Regions from separate parts of the Fictibacillus sp. WQ 8-8 genome, predicted to be linked through region 1. Evidence: riboswitches for the same ligand, from Rfam matches in the RefSeq annotation. Region 1 holds a riboswitch; each other region holds the start of a gene.
The links. A riboswitch is a leader RNA that binds a small molecule or an ion and turns the genes downstream of it on or off. The one in region 1 is predicted to bind cobalamin.

Region 1 (4,788 bases):
CCCTTGACGTAAGCCGTTTTTCGCCTGTTAGAAGGTTTTCAGATTCTACTTTAACGAAAATTTCCATGGATGTTCGGTGGGCGCATGTGACATAAGCTTCAAGATTAATAGCTTCACCGGTTTTGATCGGGCCAAGAAATTCAAAGGAATCACTCGAAACAGTCACGACCGGTTTACGGCAATGCCGCATGGCAGTTATGCAGGCGATCTTGTCTACATAAGCCATGACTTTTCCGCCGAAGACAGTATGGTGGTGATTCGTATCCGGCGGGAAAACTAAATCTGTTAAGCAGGTTTTCGATTGCTGGACGGTCTTTGCTTCAGAAGGAAAGGAGGCAGGTATTTGAGAAGCCATGTTACGAGACTGCCTCTTTCTTTCTGACCAGAGCCGCAGCAGCTGTCATATTTTTGAGAGATTGAATGGTTTCTGATATGTTTCTTGTTTTCAGTCCGCAATCAGGATTTACCCATACCTGGTCTTCGTGCAATACTTCGAGAGTTTTTTCAATCATCACCCTCATCTCTTCAATTTCAGGTATTCGAGGGCTGTGAATATCATAAACCCCAAGGCCGATTCCTTTTTCGTATGACTGCCAAGTAAAGGCAGAGACTAGCTCACCATGGCTTCTGGATGTTTCAAGAGAAATCACATCGGCATCCAGCTTGCTGATGACGCCAAGAAACTCGTTAAAATCGCAATAGCACATATGGGTGTGGATCTGCGTGGTTTCCTTTACAGTGCAGGTGGTCAGCAAAAAGCAGTTAACAGACCAGTCTATATAATGCTGCCACTTGCTTTTCTTCAGCGGCAGGCCCTCTCTTAATGCAGGTTCATCTACTTGGATCATGGTAATGCCGGCAGATTCCAGTGCAAGCACTTCTTTTTGCAGGGCATTTGCTATTTGATAACAGACATTCTCTCTTGAAATATCATCTCGGACAAAGGACCAGTTTAAGATGGTCACCGGCCCGGTCAGCATTCCTTTTACCGGTTTATCGGTCAGAGACTGTGCATACACACTTTCGTTTACGGTCATTGGTTCACTGAAATCGACATCACCGTAGATGACAGGCGGTTTAACGCAGCGAGATCCATAGGACTGAACCCATCCATTCTCTAAGAAAGCAAACCCGTTAAGTTTTTGTCCGAAAAATTCCACCATGTCTGTTCGTTCAAACTCCCCATGAACAAGAACATCTAAGCCAATATCTTCCTGGATTTTAATCCACTTTTCAATTTGGCTTTTAACAAATTGATCATACTGTGCTTTCGTCCATTCCCCTCGCTTATGTTTCCCCCGGGCCTGCTTTACTTCCGCGGTCTGTGGAAAGCTTCCAATGGTTGTCGTAGGGAGGAGAGGGAGGTTCCAAACTTCCTGCTGTTTTTGTTTTCTGTTCATGTACGGCTGATTCCGCTTAAGGTCTTTGCCTTGAGCTTTTTCAACCTCCCATAAAACCTCCGTCCGGTTTCTTGCCGGAGAGCTGTTTAGCAAGTAAAGAGCATCATCATACTTCTTTATTGCTTCTTGTTGCGAAGGTGATGACAGCAATCGCAGTTCTTCCAGTTTTTCGTCAGCAAAGGCAAGACTGTTGTATAGTTCTTGCAGAAGGGAATGCTCGTGTTTGGCTGAAACAGGGACATGAAGCAAGCTGCAGGAAGGCTGGATCCATATTCGTTCGGATGCAGCCAGTTCTTCAAGCTGGAGTATAAGCTCTTGCTTTTGGCTCAAATTAGCACGCCATATATTTCTGCCGTCAAGTATGCCTGCACCCAGCACTTTATCCTCTGGGAACCCATGCAGACGCATCTCATCCAGTGTTTTTTCGCCATGGACAAAATCCAGTCCGATCCCCTGGACAGGAAACTGAATGATTTCTTTGTAATGCTCTGCGCTCTCAAAGTACGTCTGCAGCATAATATTAAGACCGGAAGCGGCTTTATGGAACTGTTCATAGATTTTCTTGGATGCTGATAATTCTTCTTCGGATAGGGAAGTAACGAGAATGGGCTCGTCGATTTGAATCCATTGGGCGCCCGCCTGTTCCAGTTCCTGAAGAATTCGGCAGTATAACGGGACAAGTTGGGAAAGCAGCGTGTCTTCCTGTTCGGGAAGGTATCCTTTTGCACATTTTATAAAAGTAACAGGCCCGACAATAACCGGTTTTCCTTCAATCCCAAGCTTCTCCTTTGCTTCCTTGTAAGCGGTAAGAGGCCTGTTTTCCACTAACCTCGGCGCACGGTCTTCCCATTCCGGCACGATATAATGGTAGTTTGTGTTAAACCATTTGGTCATTTCACACGCGACGGCTTCTTGTTTTCCTCTTGCCATGCCAAAGTAAAGGGAGAGAGGGTTTTCCACTGCTTCAAATCTTTTTGGCACCAGCCCGAACATCACTGACATATCGAGCATGTGATCATAAAGTGTAAAATCATTGACTGGAATAATATCTATGCCCATGTCTTTTTGCTTTTGCAGATTTGCAAGCCTGATCTGTTCCATCTGCTGCAGAAAACTGGCTTCCGTCAGTTCTCCTTTCCAAAATGCTTCCAGTGCTCTTTTCCACTCCCGATTGCTGCCGATACGGGGATATCCCAAGTTGCTCGTTTTCATGTGTCATCTCTCCATTCTTTTAGATACTAAATATGGCAATAAAAACAAAAAAGCATTCCCAACGCCAGTGACAGAACGTTAGAAATGCCTAAAAAAGGGTAGAGTAAACCCCATTGTATGCAAGAATCTAACACCTCCCTATCTCCCGTAGGTTAAAACAGTGTTGTTGAAACAAGGCAGGTCTCCTGACTCAAGGGTTCTATACCGAGCTGCATCCCTTCCCAGCCTGCCGGCCAGTGGTCATTATGAGCTCGTTTCCTTTTACAGTGGCGGGACCGTGCCGGATTTTCACCGGGCTTCCCTTTTCATCCTTTGCGTTTGTGCAATGGAACCTTGTCTCCACTATTATGTAATTTGATTTTGAAAATTTAGACAAGCCTATCATATCTAAAATAGGAAGTCAACGCATCAAAAGCAGAGAGAAGATGTGGAAATACTTTACTTCCAGCTATCTATATCGGTAAATGTTGTTTATAATAAAGGTGGATAACTATGAAAATAATAAAGGCAGGATGATAGAATGATAGGGAGAAACAGATTTGGAATCCGCGCAAAAATTTTTGTCGGATATCTAGTGATTATTCTTTGTCTGATCGTATCAATAGTAGCAGTAAATAATCAGATTGCCTCTATGCAAAAAGAGCGGAATTTTATTATCAACCATGACATAGAAATTCATTCGCTGACAAACGAGATTGAAAAGCAGGTTCTCGATATGGAAAACGGGCAGCGCGGTTTTATTATTACCGGGGATGAGAGCTATCTTAAACCCTTTAACCTGGCAGTGAACAGTTTGGAAAACGATTATAAAAAGCTCTATGGGCTGATTGCCGATAATCCAGCACAGCAAAATAGGCTCGAGGAAATTAATAAATCCATTCACAATTGGCTCCAGACAACAGGAAATCCGTCCATTCAGCTGAAGAAGGAAAACAAGGATGGAGAAGTTCTCTCTCTTATTAAAAAAGATGTAGGCAGCCAAAGTGTAGAACAGATCCGCAGCCAGTTTGACACGTTCAGAACCACTGAAAAAGGCTTGACGAAAGAACGGGCGGACAGGCTTGACGAGCAGAACAAATTCCTGAAAACAGGGCTCTTTTCTTTATTGGTTATTGTTGTGGCTGTTTCATCACTTATTGCGTCTTTTGTTTCAGGCTCGATCATTAATACCATTAAGGCTGTTGTAAGTTCCATTACGGCTATGTCATCTAACGGTGACGTTACCCAGCGTATACATGTAAAAACGAAAGATGAAATCAAAGACCTGGCTGAAGCGACCAATGAACTGCTTGATAAAGTCGAGCAGAGGGAATGGCTGCAGTCCAGCACGAATCAGGTAGTCGAAAGATATCAGGGAACATCTACGATTAAAGTGCTGGGAGAGAAATTTGTTACAGGTGTTGCCCACTTAACGCAGGCCTCCATGGGTGCTCTCTATATCCGGGAAGGGAGCGGAGAACAATCCCGATACGTAAAAAAAGGTTCGTTTTCAGAGCCGATCGGAGAACCTGGGCGAGCGGCGTTTAAACAGGGGGAAGGCCTTATCGGGCAATGTGTGTCTGAGAAACGCATCCTTGTGGTGGACAGGCTGCCGGCAGATTATCAAGTCATTGGTACAGGGCTTGGAGAAGTTCGTCCTAAGAGCTTGCTGATTGCCCCTGTTCTGAATGAGCAGGAAGTGATCGCAGTTTTGGAACTTGCTTCACTTGACACATTTACAGAACAGCACATTGAGCTGATCGAAAACGCAACAAAAACTTTTGGCCTGACCATCGACAGTGTGATTGGCAGAATGGAAATTGTCCGCCTGCTGAAAGAATCTCAGGCGATGACAGAAGAACTTCAAGCACAATCCGAAGAGCTTCAGACACAATCCGAAGAACTGCAGATGCAATCCGAAGAACTGCGCATGATTAATGAGCAGCTTGAACAGCGTTCCATTGAAGCAGAAGGAAAATCGGCAGAACTTCAGAACGCAAAAGTACAGCTTGAAGAAAAAGCCAAGCAGCTGACATTAAGCTCCAGGTACAAGTCTGAATTTCTTGCCAATATGTCACATGAGCTGAGAACACCGCTTAACAGTATCCTGATCCTTTCTGAGATGCTTGCTGAGAATTCTTCAAATAGCCTTTCTTCTGAAGATGAGGAGTTTGCGAGGGTGATTCACTCCTCAGGC
Region 2 (4,788 bases), on a different contig from region 1:
ATAAATCATAGAAAGTGGCGCGTATTTCATCAGCTGAGCATTCCACATAAAATTTAAGTCCTCAAAGAGAAGGAGAAAAGGTGTTTTCTAGAGAAGTTAACCCCAAAAAGTAAAGAGGATGTGATCGTTATACTGTGATCGAACAGAAATTGCCGATTTATATTCAGAAGTTAGAAGCCTTGTTAAGGAGGCTGCCAGCAAATCATCCGAAACGCCCTAAACTTGAACAAAGTTTTTCCAAACAAATGGCAGGTTACAAGGGAGAGCAGTCACTCTTTTACTACCTGGAACACCTACCTCATAAAAGGTATAAGATTTTTCACGGACTAAGACTTTTAGAAGGCTCCTATTACTTTCAAATGGACTTCCTCATCCTTTCCCCGTATTTCTTTTTAATTCTAGAAGTGAAAAATCTATCTGGCAGCCTCACATTTGATACAAACTATCGTCAATTGATCCGAACAAATAATGATAAGGAAGAAGCCTTTCCAGATCCTCTCTTGCAGGTAGAGCGTCAAAAGAACCGGCTTTCATCTTGGCTAGCAGCTAGAAAGCTCCCACCCGTTCCAATTGAAACCCTCGTCGTCGTGAGCAGTCCTTATACGCTTATAAAAAATCCTCTGATTCCTGATCTTTCCCGCAGCATTATCCACAGTGCAAGCCCCCCATCAGTAATCACAACCATGCAAACCCATTACGCCAAACCAGCTATGACGGATAAAGAAATCAATAGAGCGGTAAAACAACTTTACAAAAACCACGTCCATTATGATCCGGACATACTAGCAAAGTTTCAGGTATCGCCAAACGATGTTTTAAAAGGCGTTCATTGCCCATCTTGCTTTGCCATTGGCATGAATAAAACATATGCTGTTAAATGGCTTTGTCCATTCTGTAATCATTCCTCCGAGCACGCCCACCGACACTCTCTGGAAGACTATAAACTTCTCATAAGCCCAACAATCACAAACCGTGAACTCAGATCCTTTCTATCCCTATCATCCCGTTCAATATCCGAAAAAATCCTCAAATCTCTAAACCTACCTCACACGGGAACCTATAAAGACAGGAGATATCATCTTTAAATTTGAGGAGCTGCATATTATGATAAAATAAATCATTTCATACTCGGTACAAACGGGGAGGCTTGGAACATGCCGAAAATGAAGCTTGAATTTGAAAGACTGAAGATCAGGGAAATTACGGTGAGTGATGCCTCTGTCATCGCACAATGGAAAAGCGGCCCTCTCTTTCGGAAAATGTCTACAGGTTCTATGACCATAATTAATGAAGGCAATCAAAGGCAGGATATTGAGAAAAGCTTAAGCCAGCTGAACGAATCTTACTTGATGATCATCGAAAAGAGGAGCTCGCAGCCTGTTGGGTACGTCCGTTTCAACTGGATGGGAAGCTCGCAGCGTTATGGCTGGCTTCGGTTCGGACTCGGTGCCGAACAAGGAAAAGGATACATGGGGGAAGCACTTGCAGGCATCTTTCAGCACCTGTTTCAGCATGAGACCTACAGGATTGATGCTGAGGTCTACGAATATAACACAAAAAGCCTGAAGCTCCTGAAATCCCTGGGGTTTCAAAAGGAAGGCGTCAGAAGGCAAGCCTACTTTGACAAAGATCAGTATTTTGATATACATGTTATGGGCCTGCTCAAGAGCGACTGGCTGGAAGTCAGCCCGAAGTCCCGGGCATCATTGAACATAAATTAAACTTTTCATTTTGCCGGTAAGAGGTATAATGGATATAGCTGAATATGCGGTTAAGGTCCGTTTTATTTCAAATAAAACGTTAAAAGGGAAGCTGGTTCAAGTCCAGCACGGTCCCGCCACTGTAATCGGGAAATCTTCTTATGTTTCCACTGTTCTGTCAAAGGATGGGAAGGAAAAGAAGATTGTTGATCGAGAGTCAGGAGACCTGCCTTAATTGCCTGTGCGAACCTTCGAGGAAAAGGTGAAGCAATTGTAATCATTTATTGATTAACTGTTGATTCGCTCTCCGAAGGGAGGGCTTTTTTTGTTTTGCACAATCCCAGCTAAATGATACATACAGGAGCGTGAAGGAATTGAAGAAGTTTACACAAATTGCGATGATGCTGATACTCGTAATCGCCATCATTGCCGGTTGTTCGGCTGGAAATCAGTCAACAGACAAAAAGGAAAACGGTGCCAATCAGGTAAAGAGTGAATTTCCCGTAACGATAAAAGATGCGGCGGGCGAGAATGTAAAAATTGATAAGAAACCCAAAAAAATCGTCTCGCTCATACCGAGTAATACAGAGGTCGCATTTGCACTTGGCTTGGATAAAGAAATTGTCGGCGTTTCTGACTTTGACAACTATCCAGAAGCAGCTGTGAAAAAGCCTAAAATCGGCGGATTGGATTTTAACGTGGAAAAGATTGTTGGCTTAAAGCCTGATCTCGTCCTTGCTCATGCCTCCAGTGCGCATACTTCCAAGCAGGGAATTGATCAGCTTAAGAATGCCGGCATCAAAGTAGTTGTGATCAATGATGCGCAGAACTTTACGGATACATACAAGTCCATCGACATGATCGCTAAAGCAACGGGCACTCAAAAACAAGGTGACAAGATTGTAAAATCCATGAAGGATGATCTGTCAGCGATCAAGGAAAAAGCAAAACAAGTAAAGAAAGAAAAAAAAGTTTGGGTTGAGGTTGCTCCAGCTCCGGAGATTTTTACTGCCGGCAAGGGTACATTCATTGATGAAATGCTGAACGCCATTCATGCCAAAAATGCGGCTGGGGAATTGAAGGGATGGGCGAAGGTATCTGAAGAGCAGCCTGTCAAATACAAACCGGACGCGATCGTCACAACGTACGGCTATTACTCCAAAAAGCCGGTGGAACAGATTATGGCCCGTAAAGCCTGGAAGGACGTTCCTGCGGTAAAAAACAAAGAAATTTATGATGTGCACTCTGATAAGGTGACACGTCCGGGACCGCGATTGATTGAAGGAGTGGAGGAGCTTGCAAAAGCCATCTATCCGGAAGTATACAAAAAGTAAAATCATCGTTTCATATACAGCAGTGTTTCTGCTGTTGGGCTTAGCTGTTGCCTTGGGGATATCGGTAGGTTCTATACCTATCCCCCTTTTTCATGTGGTGCAGATTTTAGGAGCGAAGCTTTTCCACTATCCCGTACCAGCATCCATTGATTCTTCGATTGTTAATATCGTCATGGAGATCCGCTTTCCGCGAGTCGTGCTCGCTATGCTTGTCGGCTGCTCATTGGCGCTGGCGGGAACGGCATTTCAGGGGCTGCTGAAAAATCCTCTGGCCGATCCTTATACGCTGGGTGTTTCATCCGGTTCTGCTTTGGGCGCTGTGGCTGTGCTGTTCTTTGGCATTCAGCTGCCTATACTGGGAAGTTTTACACTTCCGGTGGTGAGCATCATTACCGGCTTTCTTACCCTTGTTGGGGTTATATATTTTGCTCGCCTTGTGCAGCGCAGCCTGTCTGTTGAGACGATTATTTTGGCAGGGATTTTAAGCAGCTCATTTATAGGTGCTGTAACGTCTCTTTTAATCGCTCTGACCGGTGATGAATTAAGGCAGATCATCGGCTGGCTGCTCGGCAGCGTATCCATGAGAGGATGGCCGTATGTTCAGCTCATCGCTCCGTTTTTGGCCGCAGGGCTTTTGATTCTTCTGGCAAGTGCTCGTGAATTAAATGCGCTTTCCTTTGGCCAGCAGGATGCAAAAACCATTGGTGTTGACGTGAAAAAACATACGTCACTCGTACTGTTCGGGGCTTCGCTTCTGACGGGATCTGCAGTAGCGGTGTCAGGCACCATCGGGTTTGTCGGTCTTGTCATCCCCCACATGGCCCGCATGATATGGGGAGTAGATCATCGCCATCTGCTGCCGCTGTCCACGCTTCTGGGCGGGGTGTTTCTCGTTCTGGTTGATCTCATCGCCCGAACGATCATCGCGCCGACGGAGCTGCCGATCGGTGTCTTGACAGCGATTATCGGAAGTCCGATCTTTGCCTTAATCTTTATTCGCTATCGTCGAAAGAAGGTGACCACATGATCCAGATCCAGCAGCTTACTGGAGGATATGACGGAAAGCCCGTCGTAAAAGATCTTTCTTTTTCCATTGAAAGAGGAAAAATAACCGGCATCATCGGACCAAACGGGAGCGGGAAGACCACTCTCATGAAAATGATGAACGGAATGCTTTCCCCGCAATCAGGTGAGGTTCTTATAAAAGGAAAGCCGATCAGCAGCTACTCTGCAAAAGAATTGGCAAAAATTATTGCCGTTCTTCCTCAGCATGCGGAAAGCTCGTTTGATTTTACCGTCCGCGAAGTGGTGGCGCTCGGCCGGTATCCCTTTTACAGAGGATTGCTGAAACAATCATCGCCGAAGGATGAAGAGATGGTCCAGCGATCCATGGAGTTTACAGGCGTCCAGCATTTTGCGGAGAAAAGTATTCAATCCCTAAGCGGCGGGGAACGGCAGCGGGTTCTTTTAGCTAAGGCGCTTGCGCAGGAACCGGAGATTCTGCTGCTCGATGAACCGACAAACCATCTTGATCTTTCCTATCAAATGAAACTCATGGACTTGCTGAAAGATTGGGTGCAGGGCTGCCAGTTGTCGGTTGTTGCCATATTGCATGATTTGAATATTGCCAGTCTGTACTGTGACCAGGTTCTTCTTCTCGATGACGGAAAGGAGAAGGCGGTCGGAAAGCCTGGTGACATTATGGACAGCATCCTGCTGGAAGGTGTTTATGATACGAAGCTGAGCAGACAGGA
Region 3 (4,788 bases), 130 kb from region 1:
TCATTGGATTCTCTCTAAACCCATCAAAAGGACGCTGTATTCCCAGCTCATTGACCCGCTTATTGGCCATGAATTTAATATAGGCTTCAAGTTCATCCATTCTCAACCCAGGAAAACGGTCCCCGATGATGTACCGTCCCCATTGTATTTCCAGTTCAGTCGCCTTTTTGAATGTCCCCTGAACAAACTGGACCGTCTCTTCAGAATTTAATTCCGGAGCTTCATTCAGCAGTTCTTTGAAAATTTGGCAGAAGAGCCTGACGTGCAGCTGCTCATCCCGGTTGATATAATTGATCATCGTACTGGAGGCGACCATTTTCTGGTTTCGGGCAAGATTATAAAAGAAAGCAAAACCAGAATAGAAGTTTAATCCTTCAAGTACAATGTCATAGACGATCGATTCCATAAACGTTTTTGGTGATGGCTCTTCTGTAAACTTCAGATAGCCGTTTGCAATAAAATCGTTCCGTTCCCTCAAGACAGGATCATGTTTCCAGTATTCAAAAATCCCATCTTGTTTTTGCTTGTTCACCAAGCTCGATAACACATACGAATAGGACTGGTTATGCACTACCTCCTGAAAGGATAAAACCGTCATTAATGCAGACAGGCTGGAATCGGTCAAGTACGCCGCCACTCTTGAAGAGTAATCTGTCTGAATGCTGTCCAGAAAAGCCAACAGTCCAATGATCTTATTAAAGGTATCTTTTTCCTCGTTTGATAGATTCGGATATTGTTTCACGTCGCCGGACATATTGATCTCAAAGGGAGTCCAAAAATTCGCGAGCATGTTTTTATAGAGCGGATATGCCCAGCTGTACCGAACATCATCCCAATTTAAGACATTGGAGCTCTGTCCGTTAATTAGTCCAGTAGAAGCATTCGGCGCTTCTACATCATATAGTTTCCGTTCTGTCAGTGTTTTCATTAATAAAATAACTCCCTTCTTAGCTGGAACAGCTTTCACAGTCTTCCAATTCTGCAATAGATGTAGACCTCGTATAATACGTTGTTTTGAGACCTGATTTCCATGCCGTCATGTGAAGATCGAGAAGTTCCTTCGCTTTAATCGTATTTTTGACATAAAAGTTAAACGAGATGGACTGGTCTACATGCTTCTGTCTGACGGCGTTCTGTCTGATGCTCCAATGCTGATCCAGCTCGTATGCCGATTTATAATACCAGCTTGTCTGAGGGGTAAGATCTGGAGCCGTCACCGGGATCCTAAAATCCTTCTTCTCCTCAGAGTACTCTTTTTTAAAAATAGGATCGACGGATGCTGTGGAGTTCGCAATTAAACTGGTCGTCGCATTCGGAGCAACCGCCATAAGCCATGCATTCCGCAGGCCAGTCTGATGAACCTGTTCTTTTAATATAGTCCACTCTTCAGACACATAGTTCCTGTCTTCAAAATAAACACCGGTTTCCCAGTCAGATCCTTTAAAGGCTGGATACGCGCCTTTTTCCTTCGCCAGTTCATGGCTGGCTCTGATGCTTAAATAGCTGATTTTTTCATAAAGACAGTCATTATAAGCTACGGCTTCTTCTGATTCCCAGCGTATTCCTTCCACTGCCAGCAAGTGATGCAGCCCAAATGTACCCAATCCGATCGCCCTGTACTTCTTATTGGTAAGCACCGCTTGTTTCACTTCTATTCGCTCCTGGTTCATATCAATGACATTATCTAGCATGCGGATTTGGATTGGGATCAATCTCTCAAGCACATCATCCTTTACTGCTTTTGCAAGCGAAATAGAGCTTAAGTTGCAAGTCACATAATCTCCAGGTTTCTTTGTGATCAAGATTTTACCGTCCTGTGTTACTTCCTCTTCGACTGTAGTCGCTGATCCGTTCTGGGCAATTTCCGTGCAAAGATTGCTGCAGTAGACCATTCCGGCATGCTTATTCGGGTTAGCCCGATTAACCGTGTCCCGGTAAAACATATACGGCACTCCCGTTTCCAGCTGGCTTTTCATGATTCTTTTAAAAATTTCAATGGCTGGTACCACGTCATAGCCTCCTGAACCTTTTTTACCCAAAAGCCCTAGTTCGGCTGCGGCAACGCACTCATCATATTTATCGCGGAAACTGCCTTTGCCGGGTTCTTCATCAAAAAAATCATCCAGTTCATAGCCCATCACTTTTTTTACCGTATAAGGATCAAACAGATACCAGTCTTCTCTAGACTCTGCCTTTTCCATAAATAAATCCGGAATGCAGAGGCCCAAAAACAGATCATGAACCCGCTGCCGTTCGTCACCATTATTCAGCTTGGCGTCAAGAAAAGAAAAAAGATCTTTGCCGAACACATTGTAGTAGATGGCGATAGCTCCCTTTCTCTGTCCAAGCTGATCGACACTGACCGCTGTCTGGTTCAACAGCTTCGCCCATGGAATAATGCCCGATGAATTGCCCTTGAATCCTCTTATTTCTGAACCAAGGCTTCTGATCTTGCCAAGGTAAACGGAGATCCCGCCTCCGCCTTTCGAGAGCGTTGCTGCATCTGTTGTAGAATCATAGATTCCTCGAAGGCTGTCATCCATCGTATCGATGAAGCAGCTTGACAGCTGGCCATAGCTTTTACCCGCATTGGCAAGTGTAGGAGTTGCCACGGTCATATACAGGTTCGACATTGCCCAGTACGCTTCTTTAATCAGCTCCATGCGGCGGTCTGAAGGTTCGTTGGACATCAAGGACATCGCGATGATCATAAAACGTTCCTGAGGCAATTCAAACACTTTGCCTTCATGCGATTTGGCAAGATAACGGTCAGCCAATGTACGAAGTCCTATATATGTAAAAAGTTCATCCCTTTGAGGGACAATCATCGCTTCAAGCTCATCTATTTCTTCTGGTGAATAGCTGCTTAACAGGTTCTTATCATAGATTCCTTTGTCTGTCAGTGTACGAATTAATCCATAGAAGTGGCCATATCCATGAACTCCTTGGCTCCCCCTGTTTTTTACTGCATCCGAGTAGATTTTTTTAAGATGAATTCTTCCTGCGACGAAGGTCCAATCCGGCTCATGCATTGAAATTCTTTCAAGTGCATGCAAAATAGCCATATTCATCGCTTCTGTTTGAGAATTGCTTTTATCAGCATAATAGCCTACCTGTACTGTATACTCTTCCTTTTTATCAAGCTGGGGAAAGCCCAATAGAATTTCATCCAGCCAATTCATAACAAGATGATCTGTTCCGCCTGCTATAACCAAAGTCAAATCTCCTCCTCTAAAAATCCGCAAAATAAAAAGGCCCATCCAGTGGATGAGCCTAAAAAAACGACACGAGTTATAAGAATCAAAAATAGCAGTAAAGTGTGCCGTTTTTGCTTCTCAATCCCCGAAGAATCAAAATCGTGAAACAAAAAGGCAGGTCTACTGGCTAATGCTTCCTCCTACTCTGAGCCTTCCCATGTAAAAGCCACACGATCGTGCGCGTTTCTTACACAGTGGATTCTCATTTCGTCCACATGACAGTTGCGGGGACAGCTCCGGATTGTTTTACCGGATTCCCTATTAAGTCTTACAAGACACCTCTTGTTTCAAATACTATATTTAGTTTAATACATTTACTTTCACACTAAATATAGTATTTGTCAACACCTAGTTTTCATTTATTTTGTTATTCCATATTGTATTTGCGCAGTACTTAATGATGTCCCGGCGGCGGATAATCCCAATAAAATGCCCGTCGTCGTCAGTCACCGGAATAAAGTTCTGGTCAGTTGCCAACGTAATTAAATCTTCCATATTTGAATTGATTGATACTGAGATGTTGTTCACACGCTGTGGAACATCCTTCAGTTTTGTTTTCACCACATCGTAGAAGCCAAGGTCGAACGCTTCTTTCAATTTCCAAAGCAGATCCCCTTCTGTGAGCGTACCGACATACTGCCCTTCCTCTGAAACAAGGGGAACAGATGTATATTTGTGATAAGAAAGCTTCTCCAATGCCTGCCTGATGGTCGATTCAGGATTCAAATATTTAACCTCTTCTTTAGGCAATAGATAAAAAGCTATGTTCATGCTGTGATCTCCTTTAACCATAAAATGCAGCCGTTCTTTTCTACTATAACAAAAAATAAAATAGATGAGCAGTAATAAGCCATCACACAAAAAAAGCCCTAAGAAGGACACATATGTTCTATTGTCTATTTCCTCACTGTGTTTTATTTAAACTTTTTTTGCCAGGGTCCACCCCATAATTTTGCTGAAAAAGCCAGCTTTTATATTCTTCTTCCAATTCAGTCAATGGCCATGTGGAAAGCTCTGCTTCCACTTCTTTGCTTATCCCGTTTTTCTTTAACATCTGAATAAGGAAATTCTTCCTCTCTTCAACGGCTTTCCGCAATAATCCGCCCATCATTTCCTCCCGTTAAAGCGTTTTCATAGTATAGTATACGTGGATCCAATTAAATAGTTTCAGCATTCATGGCTCTTTACTGAAATTTATTGGATAGAGTATACATTTATGACCACTAAACGGAAGATCTGACTTGTTTTTCTTCTTTATAAATCTTTATTGATTTCCCGAATGACATGAGAGACCTCGGGGAGAATCAGCTTTTTCATGGCTAAAGCTGCCGCTCCTGTAGATCCGGGCATTGCAAAAACCGCTGTGGAGCCAACAACTCCTGCCGCTGCTCTGCTCAGAATGGCTGCAGATCCAATATCCTCGGTATAACTTAACACCCTGAAAAGCTCGCCAAAACCTGTAATTTCCTTTGTAAACAATGGTTTTAGCGTTTCAATGGTAACATCCCTGGCAGCAATGCCGGTCCCGCCA

Region 2: it holds a riboswitch for cobalamin, as region 1 does, so the genes downstream of both, M1K46_RS01135 (ABC transporter substrate-binding protein) here and metE (5-methyltetrahydropteroyltriglutamate--homocysteine S-methyltransferase) in region 1, are expected to answer to the same signal.
Region 3: it holds a riboswitch for cobalamin, as region 1 does, so the genes downstream of both, M1K46_RS07030 (ribonucleoside-diphosphate reductase subunit alpha) here and metE (5-methyltetrahydropteroyltriglutamate--homocysteine S-methyltransferase) in region 1, are expected to answer to the same signal.

What each region holds. Positions count from the first base shown of each region.
Region 1 is NZ_JAMXKG010000003.1:191,967-196,754, forward strand. Features, by position in the region: gene M1K46_RS06310 (acyl-CoA thioesterase) at 1-355, opposite strand, end outside; gene metE (5-methyltetrahydropteroyltriglutamate--homocysteine S-methyltransferase) at 357-2,612, opposite strand; cobalamin riboswitch at 2,771-2,963, opposite strand; gene M1K46_RS06320 (CHASE3 domain-containing protein) at 3,133-4,788, shown strand, end outside.
Region 2 is NZ_JAMXKG010000001.1:214,697-219,484, reverse strand. Features, by position in the region: gene M1K46_RS01145 (nuclease-related domain-containing protein) at 135-1,085, shown strand; gene M1K46_RS01140 (GNAT family N-acetyltransferase) at 1,155-1,721, shown strand; cobalamin riboswitch at 1,758-1,948, shown strand; gene M1K46_RS01135 (ABC transporter substrate-binding protein) at 2,075-3,034, shown strand; gene M1K46_RS01130 (FecCD family ABC transporter permease) at 2,997-4,061, shown strand; gene M1K46_RS01125 (heme ABC transporter ATP-binding protein) at 4,058-4,788, shown strand, end outside.
Region 3 is NZ_JAMXKG010000003.1:322,942-327,729, reverse strand. Features, by position in the region: gene M1K46_RS07035 (ribonucleotide-diphosphate reductase subunit beta) at 1-928, opposite strand, end outside; gene M1K46_RS07030 (ribonucleoside-diphosphate reductase subunit alpha) at 948-3,182, opposite strand; cobalamin riboswitch at 3,354-3,555, opposite strand; gene M1K46_RS07025 (CBS domain-containing protein) at 3,606-4,028, opposite strand; gene M1K46_RS07020 (Fur-regulated basic protein FbpA) at 4,162-4,365, opposite strand; gene M1K46_RS07015 (MogA/MoaB family molybdenum cofactor biosynthesis protein) at 4,512-4,788, opposite strand, start outside.